DNA from 4 places in the Pseudomonas sp. GL_093 genome. Region 1 is predicted to be linked to each of the others. Evidence: predicted binding sites of a transcription regulator. Region 1 holds the regulator's gene; each other region holds the start of a gene.
The links. The regulator FliA, encoded in region 1, starts transcription of late flagellar genes. The targets are predictions, from matches to a motif close to CTAAAGTTTNNNNNNNNNNNGCCGNTAA.

Region 1 (4,459 bases):
GCAGCCGTCCGGCCCAGGCCAATCTTTGGCGTCGCCTGCAACGCATCGGTCTGTCCGGCCCGTTGTCGCGCGATCTGCTGGCGCTGATTACCGATATTGAAGAACCTCGTCAGGCCTGGCGCATGTTGCTGGCACACCTGGCGCGGATGATCGTCACACCGGAAGTCGAGCCTCTGGAAGAGGGCGGCGTGATTGCCATGGTCGGCCCTGCCGGCATGGGCAAGACCACCACTCTGGCCAAGCTCGCGGCCCGTTACGTGCTCAAGTACGGCGCGCAGAATATTGCGCTGGTCAGCATGGACAGCTATCGAATTGGTGCTCAGGAACAACTCAAGACGTTGGGCCGGATCCTCAATGTGTCGGTGACGCATGTCGATCCGGGCCAATCGTTGGTGCAGGCGCTGGAGCCGTTGCTGCGCAAACGCGTGGTGCTGATCGATACCGCAGGCCTTCAGGCCAGCGATCCGGCACTGCGCATGCAGCTCGAAAGCCTGGCCGGTCGTGGCATCAAATCGAAAAATTATCTGGTTTTGGCAACCACCAGCCAGAAGCAGGTTCTAACGGCCGCTTATCACAGTTACAAGCGTTGTGGGCTCGCTGGCTGCATCCTGACTAAACTGGATGAAACGGCAAGTCTGGGCGAGGTGTTGAGCCTGGCCATCAGTCATGAATTGCCGGTGGCCTACCTGACCGATGGCCCGCGGATTCCGGATGATTTGCATCTACCGCGTCGTCATCAGTTGGTCAGTCGCGCCGTCAGCGTGCAAATGCAAGAAGAACCCAGCGAAGAAGCCATGGCTGACATGTTCGCTGATATTTACCACAGCCCGACCAAGCAGGTCGGCTGAGGTATTAATGAACAGTTTTTGTACCTACATCGATGGTCTGCCATGCATTGTTCAGTTAGTGAACGCGCAGCCAGTAATGTGGCCTCCGTCTAAGTAAGACAAGGTAAAGAAAATTCATGGGCAGCATGCATCCCGTACAGGTGATCGCGGTGACCGGCGGCAAAGGTGGCGTCGGGAAGACTAACGTGTCAGTGAACTTGTCCCTGGCTCTAGCTGAGCTCGGCCGGCGCGTCATGCTGCTGGACGCTGATCTGGGGCTGGCGAACGTCGACGTCCTGCTGGGACTGACACCCAAACGTACTTTGGCCGACGTGATCGAAGGCCGCTGTGAGCTGCGCGACGTACTGTTGCAGGGCCCTGGCGGCATTCGCATCGTCCCGGCCGCGTCCGGCACACAGAGCATGGTTCATTTAAGCCCGGCGCAACACGCCGGCCTGATCCAGGCGTTCAGCGATATCGGCGACAACCTCGACGTGCTGGTGATCGACACCGCTGCGGGCATTGGTGACTCGGTCGTCAGTTTCGTTCGCGCAGCGCAAGAAGTCTTGCTGGTGGTCTGCGACGAACCGACCTCGATCACAGATGCCTACGCACTGATCAAACTGCTGAACCGCGATTACGGCATGAACCGCTTCCGCGTCCTGGCCAACATGGCCCAGAGCCCGCAGGAAGGTCGCAACCTGTTCGCCAAGTTGACCAAGGTCACGGATCGCTTCCTTGACGTCGCCTTACAATACGTCGGCGCGGTGCCTTACGACGAAAGTGTGCGCAAGGCCGTGCAGAAGCAGCGCGCCGTCTACGAAGCCTTTCCGCGGTCCAAGTGCTCACTGGCGTTCAAGGCCATTGCACAGAAGGTCGATACTTGGCCGCTGCCTGCCAACCCGCGTGGGCACCTGGAGTTTTTCGTCGAGCGCCTCGTGCAACAAACCGCAGGACCTGTGCTATGACAGCCAGTGGCTACAACCTCTACAAGAAGTCGGCACGTGACGCGCAGTACGAGCTGATCGAGCGTTACGCGCCACTGGTTAAACGCATTGCCTACCACTTGCTGGCGCGTCTGCCGGCCAGTGTCCAGGTGGAAGATCTGATCCAGGCCGGAATGATTGGCCTGCTTGAAGTGTCGACCAAATACGACGCCAGCAAAGGCGCGAGTTTCGAGACGTACGCGGGCATTCGAATCCGTGGCGCGATGCTCGATGAAGTACGCAAGGGGGACTGGGCGCCACGTTCGGTCCACCGCAATACCCGGATGGTCAGCGACGCAATTCGCTCTATTGAAGCTAAAACCGGCCGTGACGCTAAAGATCACGAGGTTGCGGCCGAACTCCAATTGAGTCTCGACGATTATTACGGGATTTTGAACGACACCCTGGGCAGCCGGTTATTCAGTTTCGACGATCTGTTGCAGGACGGCGAACACGAAGGGCTGCACGAGGATGGCGCCAGTGCTCATCTCGAGCCGTCACGCGATCTGGAAGATGAACGCTTCCAGGCGGCGCTGGCGGACGCGATTGCCAATTTGCCGGAGCGTGAGCGACTGGTGTTGGCGCTGTACTACGACGAAGAGTTGAATCTCAAGGAAATCGGTGAGGTCCTGGGGGTCAGCGAATCTCGGGTCAGCCAGTTACACAGCCAGTGCGCGGCCCGTTTGCGGGGGCGTTTGGGGGAGTGGCGAGCGCGCTGAAGGCAGTGTGGGGACACTGCGAACGCGGCGGGTGGGGTGTTGAACCTTACCGGTCCCGATCTGTTGTGCTCCAGACAGTCATTGAGTGCTTTGCCGGATTGATTGAAATGGCGCGTCCAGGTGCTGGGCGCGTTTAAGACTGCTTGGAGGTCGAATTGGACAAGAACATGAAAATCCTCATCGTTGATGACTTCTCAACGATGCGGCGGATCATTAAAAACCTGTTGCGTGACCTTGGGTTCACCAACACAGTCGAGGCCGACGATGGCACTACTGCCATTCCGGTTCTCAACAGCGGCAGCATCGACTTTCTGGTAACAGACTGGAACATGCCTGGCATGACCGGTATCGACCTGCTGCGCCACGTGCGTGCCGATGAAAAGCTCAAGCACCTGCCGGTGCTGATGGTGACCGCTGAAGCCAAGCGCGAGCAGATCATCGAGGCAGCCCAGGCCGGTGTTAACGGCTATGTGGTCAAGCCCTTCACGGCCCAGGCGTTAAAAGAAAAAATCGAGAAGATTTTCGAACGCATCGGTTGATGTGCGAAGCCACTGCGCCACGGGGGAGCTATGGAGCATAACGAGTCTTCACAGGGCGATTTCGAATCGACTCTGAAAAAACACGCGGTCGAACTGGTCGAAAGCCTTGAAAAAGGCAGGTTCGGCGACGCTGTGCAACTGATCCATGAGCTCAATCAGACCCGTGACCGTGGCCTGTATCAGGAAGTGGGCAAGCTCACTCGCGAGCTGCATAGCGCGATCGTCAATTTCCAGATTGACCCGCACATGCCGCAAGCCGAGGAAGTCTCGCAGATCACGGATGCCACCGAGCGTCTGGGTTATGTGGTCAAGCTGACCGAGGCGGCTGCCAACCGCACCATGGACCTGGTGGAAAACGCCACGCCGCTGGTCAACGGCCTGAGCAACGAAGCCCAGGCCTTGAGCACCGACTGGGGACGGTTCATGCGTCGCGAAGTCGGGGCTGAAGAGTTCCGCGAGCTGGCCCGGCGAGTCGACGGTTTCCTGACACGCAGCAGCGAAGACAATCGCGTTGTGTCGAGCAACCTCAACGACATTCTGCTCGCTCAGGATTACCAGGACCTCACCGGTCAGGTGATCAAGCGCGTGACCCAATTGGTCACCGAAGTTGAAAGCAACCTGCTCAAGCTCGTGCTTATGGCCAGTCAGGTGGACCGCTTTGCGGGCATCGAACATGACCGTGAAGCGATGCTTGCAGAAAAAGATCCGCAAAAACATCTCTCTCAGGGTGAAGGTCCGCAGATTCATGCCGATAAAAGAGAAGACGTTGTGTCCGGTCAGGACGATGTGGACGATTTGCTATCCAGTCTTGGATTTTAGGTTTTTAGGTTTTTAGACCTTTAGGAGCACCCCCTTAATGAGCTTCGGCGCCGATGAAGAGATCCTTCAGGATTTCCTGGTTGAGGCCGGCGAGATTCTAGAGCAACTGTCCGAACAGCTGGTCGAGCTTGAAAGCCGACCAGACGATGCGGACTTGCTCAATGCAATTTTTCGCGGTTTTCACACTGTAAAAGGAGGCGCCGGCTTCCTCCAGCTCAACGAGCTGGTGGAGTGCTGTCACATCGCCGAGAACGTGTTCGACATCCTGCGCAAGGGTGAACGCCGCGTCGACTCGGAACTGATGGACGTGGTTCTCGAAGCGCTGGATGCGGTGAACGGCATGTTTACCGAAGTCCGCGAACGCAGCCCGATCACGGCTGCCACGCCAGAATTGCTTGCGGCACTGGCCCGTCTGGCCGAGCCGCAAACCGCCGATGAAACGGCACCGGTCGCCGAGGTGGTGGAAGAACCTGCCGCCGAGAGCGAATCGGGTGACATCACCGATAACGAATTCGAACAACTGCTGGACTCGCTGAACGCCGTCAAGGCTCAGGCAGAAGCCCCGGCAG
Region 2 (4,459 bases), 890 kb from region 1:
TGTTGACGTCGATGGTGCTCATGGCTTCCGCCGGATCGACCACCAGGTAACCGCCGGATTTCAGCGGGACTTTGCGCTCCAGCGCTTTCTGGATTTCGTCTTCAACGCCGTACAGGTCGAAGATCGGCCGTTCGCCAGGGTAATGCTCAAGACGATCGGCAATTTCCGGCATCAGCTCGGCAACGAACTGCGTGGTTTTCTGGAAGGTTTCCCGGGAGTCGATGCGGATCTTCTCGATCTTCGGGCTCACCAGGTCACGCAAGGTGCGCAGCGCCAGGCCTAGGTCTTCGTAGATCACACTCGGCGCGCTGATGGTTTTGATCTGCTCGTTGATCTGATCCCAGAGGCGACGCAGGTAGCGAATGTCCATGAGGATTTCATCGGCACCGGCACCTTCGGCAGCGGTACGCAAGATGAAGCCACCGGCCTCTTGAATGCCTTCTTTGGCCACGCAATCGGTGACCACTTGCTTGAGACGTTCACGCTCGGCTTCGTCTTCGATCTTCAACGAAATGCCAACGTGCGCGGTGCGCGGCATGTACACCAGATAACGCGATGGAATCGACAACTGAGTCGTCAGGCGTGCGCCTTTTGAGCCGATCGGGTCCTTGGTGACTTGCACCACCAGGCTCTGACCCTCGTGAACCAGGGCGCTGATGCTCTCGACCGCCGGACCTTCGCGCAGGGAGATTTCCGAGGCATGAATGAACGCGGCGCGGTCCAGACCAATGTCGACGAATGCCGCCTGCATGCCGGGCAATACCCGCACGACCTTGCCTTTATAGATATTGCCGACGATCCCGCGCTTTTGCGTGCGCTCGACGTGGACCTCTTGCAGAACACCGTTTTCAACCACCGCCACGCGCGATTCCATCGGCGTGATGTTGATCAGGATCTCTTCACTCATGGCAGGGTCTCGTTCAGGCATGTTCACGATAATGGCCGCATCTTGTCAGTACGACGCTCAACGCGCGTTAAGGGTTTGCCAACAGGGTATGCCGAAATGGCCAAGCAGCTCAGCGGTTTCGCACAGCGGTAACCCGACCACCGCCGAGTAACTGCCATTTATCCCGGCGACAAACACCGCGCCGAGCCCTTGAATGCCGTAGCCGCCGGCCTTGTCCTGCGGCTCGCCGCTGGCCCAGTAGGCCACCGCCTCATCGCGATTGATGTTGCGAAAACGCACCAGACTGCGCACCACCCGAGACTCGCAACGCTCGCCCTCTCGCACCGCAATCGCCGTCAGGACTTCATGTTCACACCCGGACAACATCATAAGCATGGCGCACGCCTCGGCTTCATCAACCGGCTTGCCGAGAATTTTTCCGTCCAGCACCACGGCGGTGTCGGCGCCCAGCACGCAAAAATCTGCGTCAGACACGACAGTCCCACGCCCGGCCTCGGCTTTGCCGCGCGCCAGGCGCTCGACATAGGCCGACGGGGATTCATTTTCTAAAGGGGTTTCATCGATGTCCGCGCTGATGGCGGAGAACGGCACGCCGATCTGCGTGAGCAGTTCACGCCGACGCGGCGAGCCTGAGGCGAGGTACAGCTGTTTCATCAAGACATCTCCCTTGTTTAGTGCCCCGTCTCACAAATACTGTTCCTTTTTGGCGGCGTCTGTTGTTGCCATACTGCGTTGCCGCTCCTCGCCATAGCCAGCTATGACTTGTCGCGGCGCCTTGCCTGGCAACAACAGCCACTCGCCAAAAAAGAAACATATTTGCGAGACAGGGCACCGGTGCGGGCAAATGCCTGACCGAATTAATTGATTTTGTAGCGTCGACGCAAACCGCGCAAACCGTAGCTGATCCATGGCCAGAGCAATGCACTGACCAGTGCCGGCAAGACCAGCGCCAGCGTCGGCTGACGATTGCCGGTCAGGGCGCTGAGCCATAGTTGAACAAGCTGCGCGAGGCCGAAGATCACCAGGATCACCAGGCTCTGTTGCCACATCGGGAACATGCGCAGGCGTTGTTGCAGCGCCAGCACCAGGTACGTGATCAACGTCAGGATCAACGCGTTCTGGCCCAGCAGCGTGCCATAAAGCACGTCTTCGGCCAGGCCCAGGCACCACGCGGTGACCATCCCGACTTTCTGCGGCATGGCCAACGCCCAGAATGCCAGCAGCAAGGCCAGCCACAGCGGACGGAGGATTTCCATGAATTGCGGCAGCGGCGAAACGCTGAGCAGCATGCCGATGGCGAATGTCAGCCAGACAATCCAGCCGTTTCGGGAGGCAGTAGCACCCACCATTATTCTCGTCCCCCAGTGGTAGCCGGCGCAGAGACAGGCGGTTTGGCAGCAGGCTTCACGGCAGCGGGCGGCTTGCTGGCGGCAGGTTTCGCAGCAGCAGGATGAGTTGCCGCAGGTTTGGGCGGGGTTGTGGCAGCAGGGGCAGCCGTCGGCGCTACCGGCGTCACGGGCGCAGCAACAGCAGCCGGGACGATGGCAGGTTTCGGCACGGTCGCTGGAATGATCGGTCCACCACCGTGCTGGTCCAAGGCTTCTTGAGCCTGGGCAGCTTCGTTGGCGCGCTCTTCGGCTGTACGACCGTCGGTGAACACCAGCAGCAGGTACCGGCTACGGTTCAAGGCGGCGGTCGGCACGGCGCGCACAATAGCGAACGGCTGACCGGAATCGTGAATCACTTCCCTGACCGTCGCCACCGGGTAACCCGCCGGGAACCGCTGCCCCAGACCGGAGCTGACCAGCAGATCGCCTTCTTTAATGTCGGCGGTATCAGCCACGTGACGCAGCTCCAGGCGTTCCGGGTTGCCGGTGCCGCTGGCAATCGCCCGCAGACCGTTGCGGTTCACCTGCACCGGAATACTGTGAGTGGTGTCGGTCAGCAACAGCACACGAGAGGTGTACGGCATCAACTCGACCACCTGGCCCATCAGGCCGCGGGCATCGAGCACCGGCTGACCGAGGACCACACCGTCGCGCTCACCTTTATTGATGATGATGCGGTGGGTAAAGGGGTTAGGGTCCATGCCGATCAGCTCGGCCACTTCGACCTTCTCGTTGACCAGCGCGGAGGAGTTGAGCAACTCGCGCAGCCGAACGTTCTGCTCGGTGAGGGCGGCAAGCTTTTGCATGCGGCCCTGCAACAGCAGGTTTTCGGTTTTGAGTTTTTCGTTTTCGGCGACGAGCTCGGTACGGCTGCCAAATTGGCTGGCCACACCCTGCCATAGCCGCTGCGGCAGGTCGGTGATCCAGTAAGACTGCATCAGTACCAGCGACATTTGGCTACGCACTGGCTTGAGCAGTGTGAAGCGGGCATCGACCACCATCAGCGCGACCGATAGCACGACCAGCACCAACAAGCGCACGCCCAGTGAAGGCCCTTTGGTGAAAAGCGGTTTAATAAGCCGCTCCTCCCAGGCAAATGTTCTCTTTATTCATACGGCATCAAACCGGCCTGGATGCAGACTGACAGAAGATAAACGCCAACAGGCAGCACTGCAAAGTGCTGCCTGCGCGCTCAACAGCATAGATGCGTCGGGCGAGATCACTCGCTCGACAGCAGGTCCATGGTGTGTTTATCCATCATTTCCAATGCACGGCCACCGCCGCGAGCAACGCAGGTCAGCGGGTCTTCGGCAACGATTACCGGCAGACCGGTTTCCTGGGCCAGCAACTTGTCGAGGTCACGCAGCAAGGCGCCACCACCGGTCAGCACCAGACCACGCTCGGCGATATCGGAAGCCAGTTCCGGAGGCGATTGCTCCAGTGCACTCTTCACAGCCTGAACGATGGTGGCCAGGGACTCTTGCAGAGCTTCCAGCACTTCATTGGAGTTCAGGGTGAATGCGCGTGGAACGCCTTCGGCCAGGTTACGGCCGCGAACGTCGACTTCGCGAACTTCGCCGCCCGGGTAGGCAGTACCGATTTCCTGCTTGATGCGCTCGGCAGTGGATTCACCGATCAGGCTGCCGTAGTTGCGACGCACGTAAGTGATGATCGCTTCGTCGAAGCGGTCGCCGCCAACCCGTACGGACTCGGCGTAAACCACACCGTTCAGGGAGATCAGCGCGATTTCAGTGGTACCACCACCGATATCGACAACCATCGAGCCGCGAGCTTCTTCAACCGGCAGGCCGGCACCGATCGCAGCAGCCATTGGCTCTTCGATCAGGAACACTTCACGGGCACCGGCACCGAGGGCCGATTCACGGATGGCACGACGCTCAACCTGGGTGGATTTGCACGGAACGCAGATCAACACACGAGGGCTAGGCTGCAGGAAGCTGTTTTCGTGAACCTTGTTGATAAAGTATTGCAGCATCTTTTCGCAAACGCTGAAGTCGGCGATCACACCGTCCTTCATCGGACGAATGGCAGCAATGTTGCCCGGCGTACGGCCGAGCATGCGCTTGGCCTCGGTGCCGACAGCAACGACACTTTTCTGGTTACCGTGTGTCCGAATAGCCACAACCGAGGGCTCATTCAGGAC
Region 3 (4,459 bases), 3.2 Mb from region 1:
CAACTTCAACTACCGGTCGCTGTACGCGCCATCCGATTTCGGCAAGGGAAAGCATTTTATAAAAGTGATGGACAACGCTGAACGCGGTCAGCGGCCCGATAACCTGAAGGACCCTCCCGTCCGGATCGGTATTCAAACGGGCCTCTCGGCTCTACAGCACGTTTGCCTGGCAGAGCCGCTAAAAAACCTGCACATCGTCGATGCGCGGTGGCTAAACAAGAAAATGGAATTCGGTGCCTGGATTGAAAAAAACCGGCACCCACAGGGAAACCCTGCACAAGTGATCGTATTTCTCACCTGTACCGATTCGGAGGCATTACTGAAGGAAAGCGCAAGCAAGCAATCAAAACAGGCAAAGAATCGCAGCGGCCCAACGCTTTGCATTGCTTACAATTTGAATTCACACGGTCTGACGATTCTTGATCACTCTTTTTACCTGACACGCAGCAGGTAACGTTTGAAGAGCATTCAGAGAGAGGAAACAGAAGGAAGGTATTACAGATACAAAAAGAGCGCTGATAACACGATGTCCGGCAGGAAAACTCCCCCTATTCAGAAATTGTGGCCTTGTCACCGACAAGGCCACAACTCTATTACCGTGGTTCCACTACGGTCGTTCCACTACGGTTTCAAAGATCTCAGAAAAGCTTCCGGCCTTTGTTCGCCGCAATACGCATGCGCAAGGCGTTGAGCTTGATGAAGCCCGCCGCGTCGGCCTGGTTGTAGGCGCCGCCATCTTCTTCGAAGGTCGCGATGTTGGCATCGAACAACGATTCGTCGGACTTGCGACCGGTGACGATCACGTTGCCCTTGTACAGCTTCAGGCGCACAACGCCGTTCACATGGGCCTGGGATGCGTCGATCATCTGTTGCAGCATCAGACGCTCAGGGCTCCACCAGTAACCGGTGTAGATCAGGCTGGCGTATTTAGGCATCAGCTCGTCTTTGAGGTGAGCCACTTCGCGGTCCAGGGTGATCGACTCGATCGCACGGTGAGCGCGCAGCATGATGGTGCCGCCAGGGGTTTCGTAGCAGCCACGGGACTTCATGCCCACGTAACGGTTCTCGACGATGTCGAGACGGCCGATACCGTGTTCGCCGCCGATACGGTTCAGGGTCGCCAGCACGGTGGCCGGGGTCATTTCGACGCCGTCCAGTGCGACGATATCGCCGTTGCGGTAGGTCAGTTCCAGGTATTGCGCTTTGTCAGGAGCCTTCTCCGGGGAGACGGTCCATTTCCACATGTCTTCTTCGTGCTCGGTCCAGGTGTCTTCCAGCACGCCGCCTTCATAGGAGATGTGCAGCAGGTTGGCATCCATCGAGTACGGGGATTTTTTCTTGCCGTGACGCTCGATCGGGATGTTGTGCTTTTCAGCATAATCCATCAGCTTTTCACGGGAGAGCAGATCCCATTCGCGCCACGGAGCAATCACTTTCACGCCTGGCTTCAAGGCGTAGGCGCCCAGTTCGAAACGAACCTGGTCGTTGCCCTTGCCGGTGGCGCCGTGGGAAATGGCGTCAGCACCGGTTTCGTTGGCGATTTCGATCAAGCGCTTGGCGATCAACGGACGAGCGATGGAAGTACCCAGCAGGTACTCGCCTTCGTAAACGGTGTTGGCGCGGAACATCGGGAAAACGAAATCGCGCACGAATTCTTCGCGCAAGTCGTCGATGTAGATCTCTTTCACGCCCATGGCCTGTGCCTTGGCGCGTGCAGGTTCGACCTCTTCGCCCTGACCCAGGTCAGCGGTGAAGGTCACGACTTCACAGTTATAAGTATCCTGCAGCCACTTGAGGATCACCGAAGTGTCCAGGCCGCCGGAATACGCCAGAACGACCTTGTTTACGTCCGCCATGCCATCACTCCACGGGGTTCTACGGAAAGCCGTCAAGTCTACCGCTCATGCAGGATAATTTACAGAGGCGCGACAGCTTATGACGACGAAGCGACAGATTATGTCGAGTGAGCGACGATAACAGCGGGTTCAGGAGGTCGACGCGGCACTCGCCGATACAGTGGCCTGAGGGGCCGGCTTTTCGGTGGGCGCAACACGCGCGAGTTGCACATTGACCCGACGGTTCTTCGCCCGGTTGGCGGAATTGGTATTGGGCGCCAATGGATAACGCTCGCCGTGAAAGCGCACAGTGATTTGTGACTCCTGAACACCGTTGGCCTTGAAGAACTCCATGACGGCCAGGGCCCGACGCCGCGACAAATCACGATTGGTCAGGCGGTTGCCACTGTTATCGGAGTGGCCATCGAGCTCGATGTGGTTGACCGTCGGGTCGGCCTTCATGAACTCCAGCATCACCTGCAATTGAGCCTTGGCCTGCGCGTCGAGATCGATGCCTTCGCCGGGGAAGCCGATCTGCGATTGTTTAACCTGCTCGAAATTCTTCGGCAGCAGCTTCGCCACGCAACCCTGATAGTCGTTAAAGGCCTGGCTGAACTTGACTGGCAACAGACGCACTTCCGACACCCGGCCATCGCCCGAGTAATGTCGAACGACCGGACTGCGACCATCCATCAGGCCACTGAGCAAGCGGCCAGCCTGAACTTGCGAACTGTTGAACAACACATTGCCGCTGCCGATTCGCACAGAACCGAGGTTGATGTCGCCACGCCCCGGCTGCCACGGTGCAGCAGCCGCCAGCAAGGTGGCCGAACCGCCGCCGATCATCGCGTTATAGGCCTTCAGACGAAACGTCGCTTGCTCGCCAGCGCGGCGCACGAACTCACCCGAACCAAAATCGGTGATCGGCTGAGTCAGGCGGCACTCGAACTTGTCCCCTTCGACCGTCCACTCGATGCTCTCCAGACGGGTCTGGAAAGTGAGCGCCATCGCAGGAAGGCTGGCAAACACGCTGAGCAAGGCTAAATAACGCTGGCGCACGGGAGGCTCCACTGGCTTCTACAACAAAAAGACCGACACACAGATGTTTACGGCATACCTGTTGGATATCGGAAGCTTCCAGCAAAACTTGATAGCGAGTGCCTGGAAGAGTCTTTTCCGGTAGCATTCCCCTCAGTTTGACCCGCCTGGAATCCCCTCATGTCCGACCGCCTGACCCTGCTGCGTCCCGACGACTGGCATATTCATCTTCGCGATGGTGCTGTGTTGCCCAATACAGTCGCGGATGTCGCGCGCACCTTTGGTCGCGCCATCATCATGCCCAACCTGGTACCTCCGGTGCGTAACACCGCTGAAGCCGACGGCTATCGCCAGCGGATTCTCGCTGCACGCCCGGCCGGCAGCCGCTTCGAACCGTTGATGGTGCTGTACCTGACCGATCGCACACAGCCCGAAGAAATTCGCGAGGCCAAGGCCAGCGGCTTCATTCACGCCGCCAAGCTGTACCCGGCCGGCGCGACCACCAACTCGGACTCTGGTGTCACCAGCATCGACAAGATTTTCCCTGCACTTGAGGCCATGGCCGAAGTCGGGATGCCCTTGCTGATTCACGGTGAAGTCACCCGTGGCGATGTCGACGTTTTCGATCGCGAAAAATTCTTCATCGATGAGCACATGCGTCGTGTGGTCGAGCGCTTCCCGAGCCTCAAAGTGGTGTTCGAACACATCACTACTGCCGACGCCGTGCAGTTCGTCAACGAGGCTTCGGCCAATGTTGGCGCGACCATCACCGCGCATCACCTGCTGTACAACCGCAACCACATGCTCGTGGGCGGGATTCGGCCGCACTTCTATTGCCTGCCGATCCTCAAGCGCAACACCCATCAGGAAGCCCTGCTCGACGCCGCCACCAGCGGCAGCGACAAGTTCTTCCTCGGCACCGACTCGGCGCCCCATGCCCAGCACGCCAAAGAAGCCGCTTGCGGCTGTGCCGGTTGCTACACCGCTTATGCAGCGATCGAGATGTATGCCGAAGCCTTCGAACAGCGCAACGCGCTGGACAAGCTCGAAGCCTTCGCCAGCCTGAACGGCCCTCGTTTCTACGGCCTGCCGGTGAACACCGATCGCATCACCCTGGTCCGCGAAGAGTGGACCGCCCCAACCAGCCTGCCATTTGGCGAGCTGACCGTAATCCCGCTGCGCGCCGGTGAAAAACTGCGCTGGCGCCTGCTGGAGGAACACGCGTGAGTGAAGACCATTTCGACGACGAACAGGACGGTCAAGGCGGCGGAGGTGGTTCGCGCCACCCGATGGCTGAGCGCTTCCGTGGATACCTGCCAGTCGTTGTCGACGTTGAAACCGGTGGTTTCAACTCTGCCACTGACGCCTTGCTGGAAATCGCCGCAACTACCATCGGCATGGATGAAAAAGGGTTTGTGTACCCCGATCACACCTACTTCTTTCGCGTAGAGCCTTTTGAAGGCGCGAACATCGAAGCAGCCGCTCTGGAGTTTACCGGGATCAAACTCGATCACCCGCTGCGCATGGCAGTGAGTGAAGAAGCAGCGCTGACCGACATCTTCCGCGGCATCCGCAAGGCTCTGAAA
Region 4 (4,459 bases), 1.5 Mb from region 1:
AGGAACTGGAAAACGGCTCGCTGGTGCAGTTGCTGCCCGACTGGTCGTTACCTGGCGGCTGGCTGCAAGCGGTCTACCCTCATCGACGCGGGGTGATGCCGGCCGTACGCGCCTGGCTCGACCATTTGATCGAATCATTCAATGCCTGTGGGGACCGATTGATATGAAGGCTGGACGTATGAGCGAAGAGGATGTCGCGCAATTCTGTCTCGCGCTGCCGGGTGCGCGGGAAGACTACAAGTGGGGTGGCGTGCGGGTGTTTTCGATTGCGGGGAACAAGATGTTTGCCTTGCAGAATCTGCGGGGCGAATCCCTGGCCTTCAAGGTCGACAAGGATTTGTTTCTCGGTCATTGCGACCGCCCGGGAATCCGCCCGGCGCCGTATCTGGCGCGGGCTCAGTGGATCATCATGGAAACGCCCTACCCGTTGGGCCCTGAAGAGCTGCAAGGCTTGTTGCAGCGTTCCCATCAATTGGTGGTGAGCAAGTTGCCCAAGCGCACCCAGGTTGGACTGCTGCTTTAAAACAGCGCGAACAGATGGGCCCCGAGAAACAGCTGGTCGATCCAGAACACCTGATGCATCAGCACGATGATCCAGAACACCAACTGAAACGAGAGCTTGCGCGTCTTGTGACGGAACAGCTGCTGCGCCAGCAAGGCGCCCGGCCAGCCGCCGGCGAGTTCCACCGCATGCAACACGTTCTCCGGTGTGCGCCAATGGTCGGCGCGCGCCTTGCGCTTGTCGCTCCAGTACAGCAAGAACGCCAGCAGGCTGACGACCCCGTACGCAGCCAACGGAATCACGGAAACCCCACGCAACCACAACGACATCGAGCCGTATAGCGGCAGCGCGCACAGCACCGCAAACACCAACAGTTTCAGCTGAAGATTGCGGACTTCTCCAGCGGGCTTGCGTCCAGGGTTGTTGCGCGCGCTGCCATCATTCATGGCTTGACCGCGGCCCAGTCAACCCAGCCAAACTGCCAGGTGGCCAGGATGACCAGGCCGAATGCGATGCGATACCAGGCAAACGCTGCGTAGCTGTGGCTGGCGATGAACTTGAGCAAGCCCTTGACGGCAATCATTGCAAAGATGAACGCGGTGACGAAGCCGATCGCGAACACCGGAAAATCCGACGGGACGAACAGGTGGCGGTATTTGTAGCCCGAGTAAACGGCCGCAGCGACCATGGTCGGCATCGCCAGAAAGAACGAAAACTCGGTAGCGGTCTTGCGCGACAGCCCGAACAACAAGCCACCAATGATCGTCGAGCCGGAACGCGAAGTACCGGGAATCATTGCCAGGCACTGGGCGAAGCCGACTTTCAGGGCATCTTTCCACGTGATCTCATCAACGGTGTCGGCATGCACTTCATGCTGACGCTTTTCGGCCCACAACATGATGATCCCGCCCACAACCAACGCCGTCGCGACGGTGATCGGATTGAACAGGTATTTGTGGATCAAATCGGAAAAAATCACCCCCAGTACCACGGCCGGCATGAAGGCAATCAGCAGGTTTGCGGTAAAGCGGCGAGCGCCGGGCTGCGTTGGCAAACCGGTCACCACATCGATGATCTTGCGGCGGAACTCCCACACCACCGCCAGAATCGCCCCCAGCTGAATAATAATGTTGAAAGCGATGGCTCGCTCGCCACCGAAGTTGAGCAAGTCCGCCACAATGATTTGGTGTCCGGTGCTGGAAATCGGCAAAAACTCCGTCAGCCCTTCCACAACGCCCAAAATCAATGCCTGAAAGGCCGTCCAAAGATCCATCAATCCCCCAAAGGCAATGCGCAAAAGCATGCCCCGTTAATATTTGTCAGAGCGTTCACTGCGATCAGCGTAGCTGAAGTCCCGCGCGCACAGGATCCAGACGGAACCATAAAAATTCCGTGAAAAATCAACTTGGATTCAGGTTTTTCCGTGCGGGGCCGAAATCCTATCAGACAAGTCTGATTAGCGCTGCCGCGTTATTGGACTTGGGTCGGATATGACCGATTGGCAAAGTGTGGTTGGATGCTGGCGATCATTTATTACAAGAAAAAGAAACCGGAGTGACAGCGTTATGAACAGCTTGCGCAGTATGTCGATCAGCCGACGTTTGTGGCTCATCTTGATCGTAGCCGTCCTGATGCTAATGACGTTGGGCGTCTTGATGCTCAAGCAGATTCACGATGACCTGTACCACGCCAAGGCCCAGAAAACCCAGCATGTGGTGCAAACCGCCAGTGGCATTCTGACCTATTACCACGACCTCGAAACCGCCGGCACCCTCACCCGCGACGCCGCGCAGAAGCAGGCACTGAGCGCCGTTCGCGGTCTGCGCTATGACCAGAATGACTACTTCTGGATCAATGACCTGACGCCGGTGATGATCATGCACCCGGCCAACCCGAAACTCGATGGCCAGAACCTCTCGGCGATCCGCGACCCGGACGGTTTTGCCCTGTTTAACGAAATGGTCGCCGTTGCCAAGTCCAAGGGTGCCGGCACCGTTGACTATCGCTGGCCAAAACCGGGCGCCAGCGCGCCGGTAGAAAAAACCTCCTACATCAAACTCTTCGAGCCCTGGGGTTGGGTGATCGGTTCGGGCGTGTATATCGATGACATGCAGGCCGAGTTCTATGGCCAGGTCTGGAAGGCCTCGCTCGTGGGGCTGGTGATTGCCCTGATCATGGCGCTGCTGGTCATCCTGATTGCCCGCAGCATCGTGCGTCCACTGCAGGAAACCGTGAACGCCATGGCCAACATCGCCAGCGGCGAGAGCGACCTGACCCACAGCCTCGACACCCATGGCCAGGATGAAGTCACGCAACTGGCACGCCACTTCAACGCCTTCACCGCCAAGCTGCGACTGGTGATCAGGGAACTGCAAGTGTCCGCCAGTGCCCTGGGCCAGTCTTCCAGCGAACTGGGCAACGACGCAGCCCAGGCCCAGCAACGCAGTCAGCAACAGTCCCAGCAAATGGAACTGGTGGCCACAGCCATCAATGAAGTGACATATGGCGTGCACGACGTCGCGAAAAACGCCGAGCACGCCGCCAGCGAAATGCGCGATGCCGAGTCTCAGGCGCAGCAAGGTCAGGTCAACATCGATGGCAGCCTGCAACAGATCGACAAGCTGTCGTCGACCATCGATCAGGCGGTGGAAGTGATTCGTACCCTGGCCGCCGAAAGCACGCAGATCGGCAGCGTCCTCGAGGTGATCCGCTCCATCGCCGAGCAAACCAACCTGCTGGCCCTCAACGCGGCCATCGAAGCCGCCCGGGCCGGCGAGCAAGGTCGCGGTTTTGCGGTGGTGGCCGATGAAGTGCGACTGCTGGCCCAGCGTACCCAGAAGTCCACGGCCGAGATCCAGTCGATGATCGAACGCCTGCAAAGCCACTCCGAAGCGGCGGTCAAAGTGATCGGCGACAGCAGCCGTGCATCGCAGTTGACCATCGAGCAGGCCGGCCTGGCCGGTGCAAGCCTGAATGCCATCGCCCAGGCGCTGCGCAACCTCAACGGGTTGAACGCCTCCATCGCTAGCGCAACCTTGCAACAGGCGCATGTGGTCGAGGACATCAACCAGAACGTCACCCAGGCGGCCGGTTTGTCCCACAGCACGGCGCTGGCGGCCGAACAGTCGAGCGTGGCCAGCGTTCACCTGAAGGAATTGAGTGAGCAATTGAACGGGCTGCTCAAGCAGTTCCGGGTGTAACGACATGCGCCTGTAGCAGCTGCCGAGGCTGCGAGGCTGCGTTCGGCTGCGGAGCCGTCGTCAATCCTGCCTGCAAGTTTTTTCTGACACACCGCGGTGTCTGATTTCACGACTGCTACGCAGCCGAACGCAGCCTCGCAAGCTCGGCAGCTGCTACACAGGGCGGCGCACGCCGGTTCTACTTGGCGGCGCCTGCCGTTACAATCCGCCCCCTCTTCGACTTCCCCCAAGGAACCTCCATGTCCGGGCTTGAACTGTTTGCCGCCGCCCTCGGTGTCATTGCCGTCTGGTTGACGGTCAAACAGAACCCCTGGTGCTGGCCGATCGGCCTGGTCATGGTGCTGCTTTATAGCTGGATCTTTTTTGAGGTGAAGCTCTACTCGGACATGCTCCTGCAGGTGATCTACGCCGCATTGCAGCTCTATGGCTGGTGGCAGTGGACACATGCGGGGGACGCGCAACAGGGTCGGCAGGTCAGCCAACTCGACGGTAAATCGGTCGCTTTGAGTCTGGTGATTGGAGCGGTCGGCAGTCTGTTGCTGGGCGCTGCAATGGCGAACTGGACCGATGCCGCACAACCCTGGCTCGATGCGGCACTGACTGGCTTCAGCCTGGTGGCGCAGTTATGGATGGCGCAAAAACGCGTTCAATGCTGGCCGCTGTGGTTCACCCTGGATGTGATCTTCGTCGGGCTGTTTATCTACAAAGACCTGTACCTGACCGCCGGGCTCTACGCGCTGTTCGCCTTGATTGCCGT

Region 2: a site for FliA is predicted at 1,672-1,699, ahead of AC3IUE_RS04315 (Maf family protein). Genes of this name have one in related genera too.
Region 3: a site for FliA is predicted at 2,960-2,987, ahead of AC3IUE_RS26450 (flagellar protein MotY). Genes of this name have one in related genera too.
Region 4: a site for FliA is predicted at 1,913-1,940, ahead of AC3IUE_RS15635 (methyl-accepting chemotaxis protein). Genes of this name have one in related genera too.

What each region holds. Positions count from the first base shown of each region.
Region 1 covers NZ_CM174448.1:1,872,916-1,877,374, forward strand. Annotated here, with positions in the region: gene flhF (flagellar biosynthesis GTPase FlhF) at 1-848, shown strand, start outside; gene fleN (flagellar synthesis regulator FleN) at 965-1,795, shown strand; gene fliA (RNA polymerase sigma factor FliA) at 1,792-2,532, shown strand; gene AC3IUE_RS08445 (chemotaxis response regulator CheY) at 2,700-3,071, shown strand; gene AC3IUE_RS08450 (protein phosphatase CheZ) at 3,102-3,890, shown strand; gene AC3IUE_RS08455 (chemotaxis protein CheA) at 3,928-4,459, shown strand, end outside.
Region 2 covers NZ_CM174448.1:986,334-990,792, reverse strand. Annotated here, with positions in the region: gene rng (ribonuclease G) at 1-907, opposite strand, end outside; gene AC3IUE_RS04315 (Maf family protein) at 965-1,561, opposite strand; gene mreD (rod shape-determining protein MreD) at 1,765-2,256, opposite strand; gene mreC (rod shape-determining protein MreC) at 2,256-3,371, opposite strand; gene mreB (rod shape-determining protein MreB) at 3,515-4,459, opposite strand, start outside.
Region 3 covers NZ_CM174448.1:5,738,987-5,743,445, forward strand. Annotated here, with positions in the region: gene AC3IUE_RS26440 (hypothetical protein) at 1-454, shown strand, start outside; gene AC3IUE_RS26445 (argininosuccinate synthase) at 639-1,856, opposite strand; gene AC3IUE_RS26450 (flagellar protein MotY) at 1,986-2,894, opposite strand; gene pyrC (dihydroorotase) at 3,054-4,100, shown strand; gene rnt (ribonuclease T) at 4,097-4,459, shown strand, end outside.
Region 4 covers NZ_CM174448.1:3,377,068-3,381,526, reverse strand. Annotated here, with positions in the region: gene AC3IUE_RS15655 (LysR substrate-binding domain-containing protein) at 1-167, shown strand, start outside; gene AC3IUE_RS15650 (MmcQ/YjbR family DNA-binding protein) at 164-523, shown strand; gene AC3IUE_RS15645 (DUF1294 domain-containing protein) at 520-948, opposite strand; gene AC3IUE_RS15640 (undecaprenyl-diphosphate phosphatase) at 945-1,775, opposite strand; gene AC3IUE_RS15635 (methyl-accepting chemotaxis protein) at 2,068-3,702, shown strand; gene pnuC (nicotinamide riboside transporter PnuC) at 3,942-4,459, shown strand, end outside.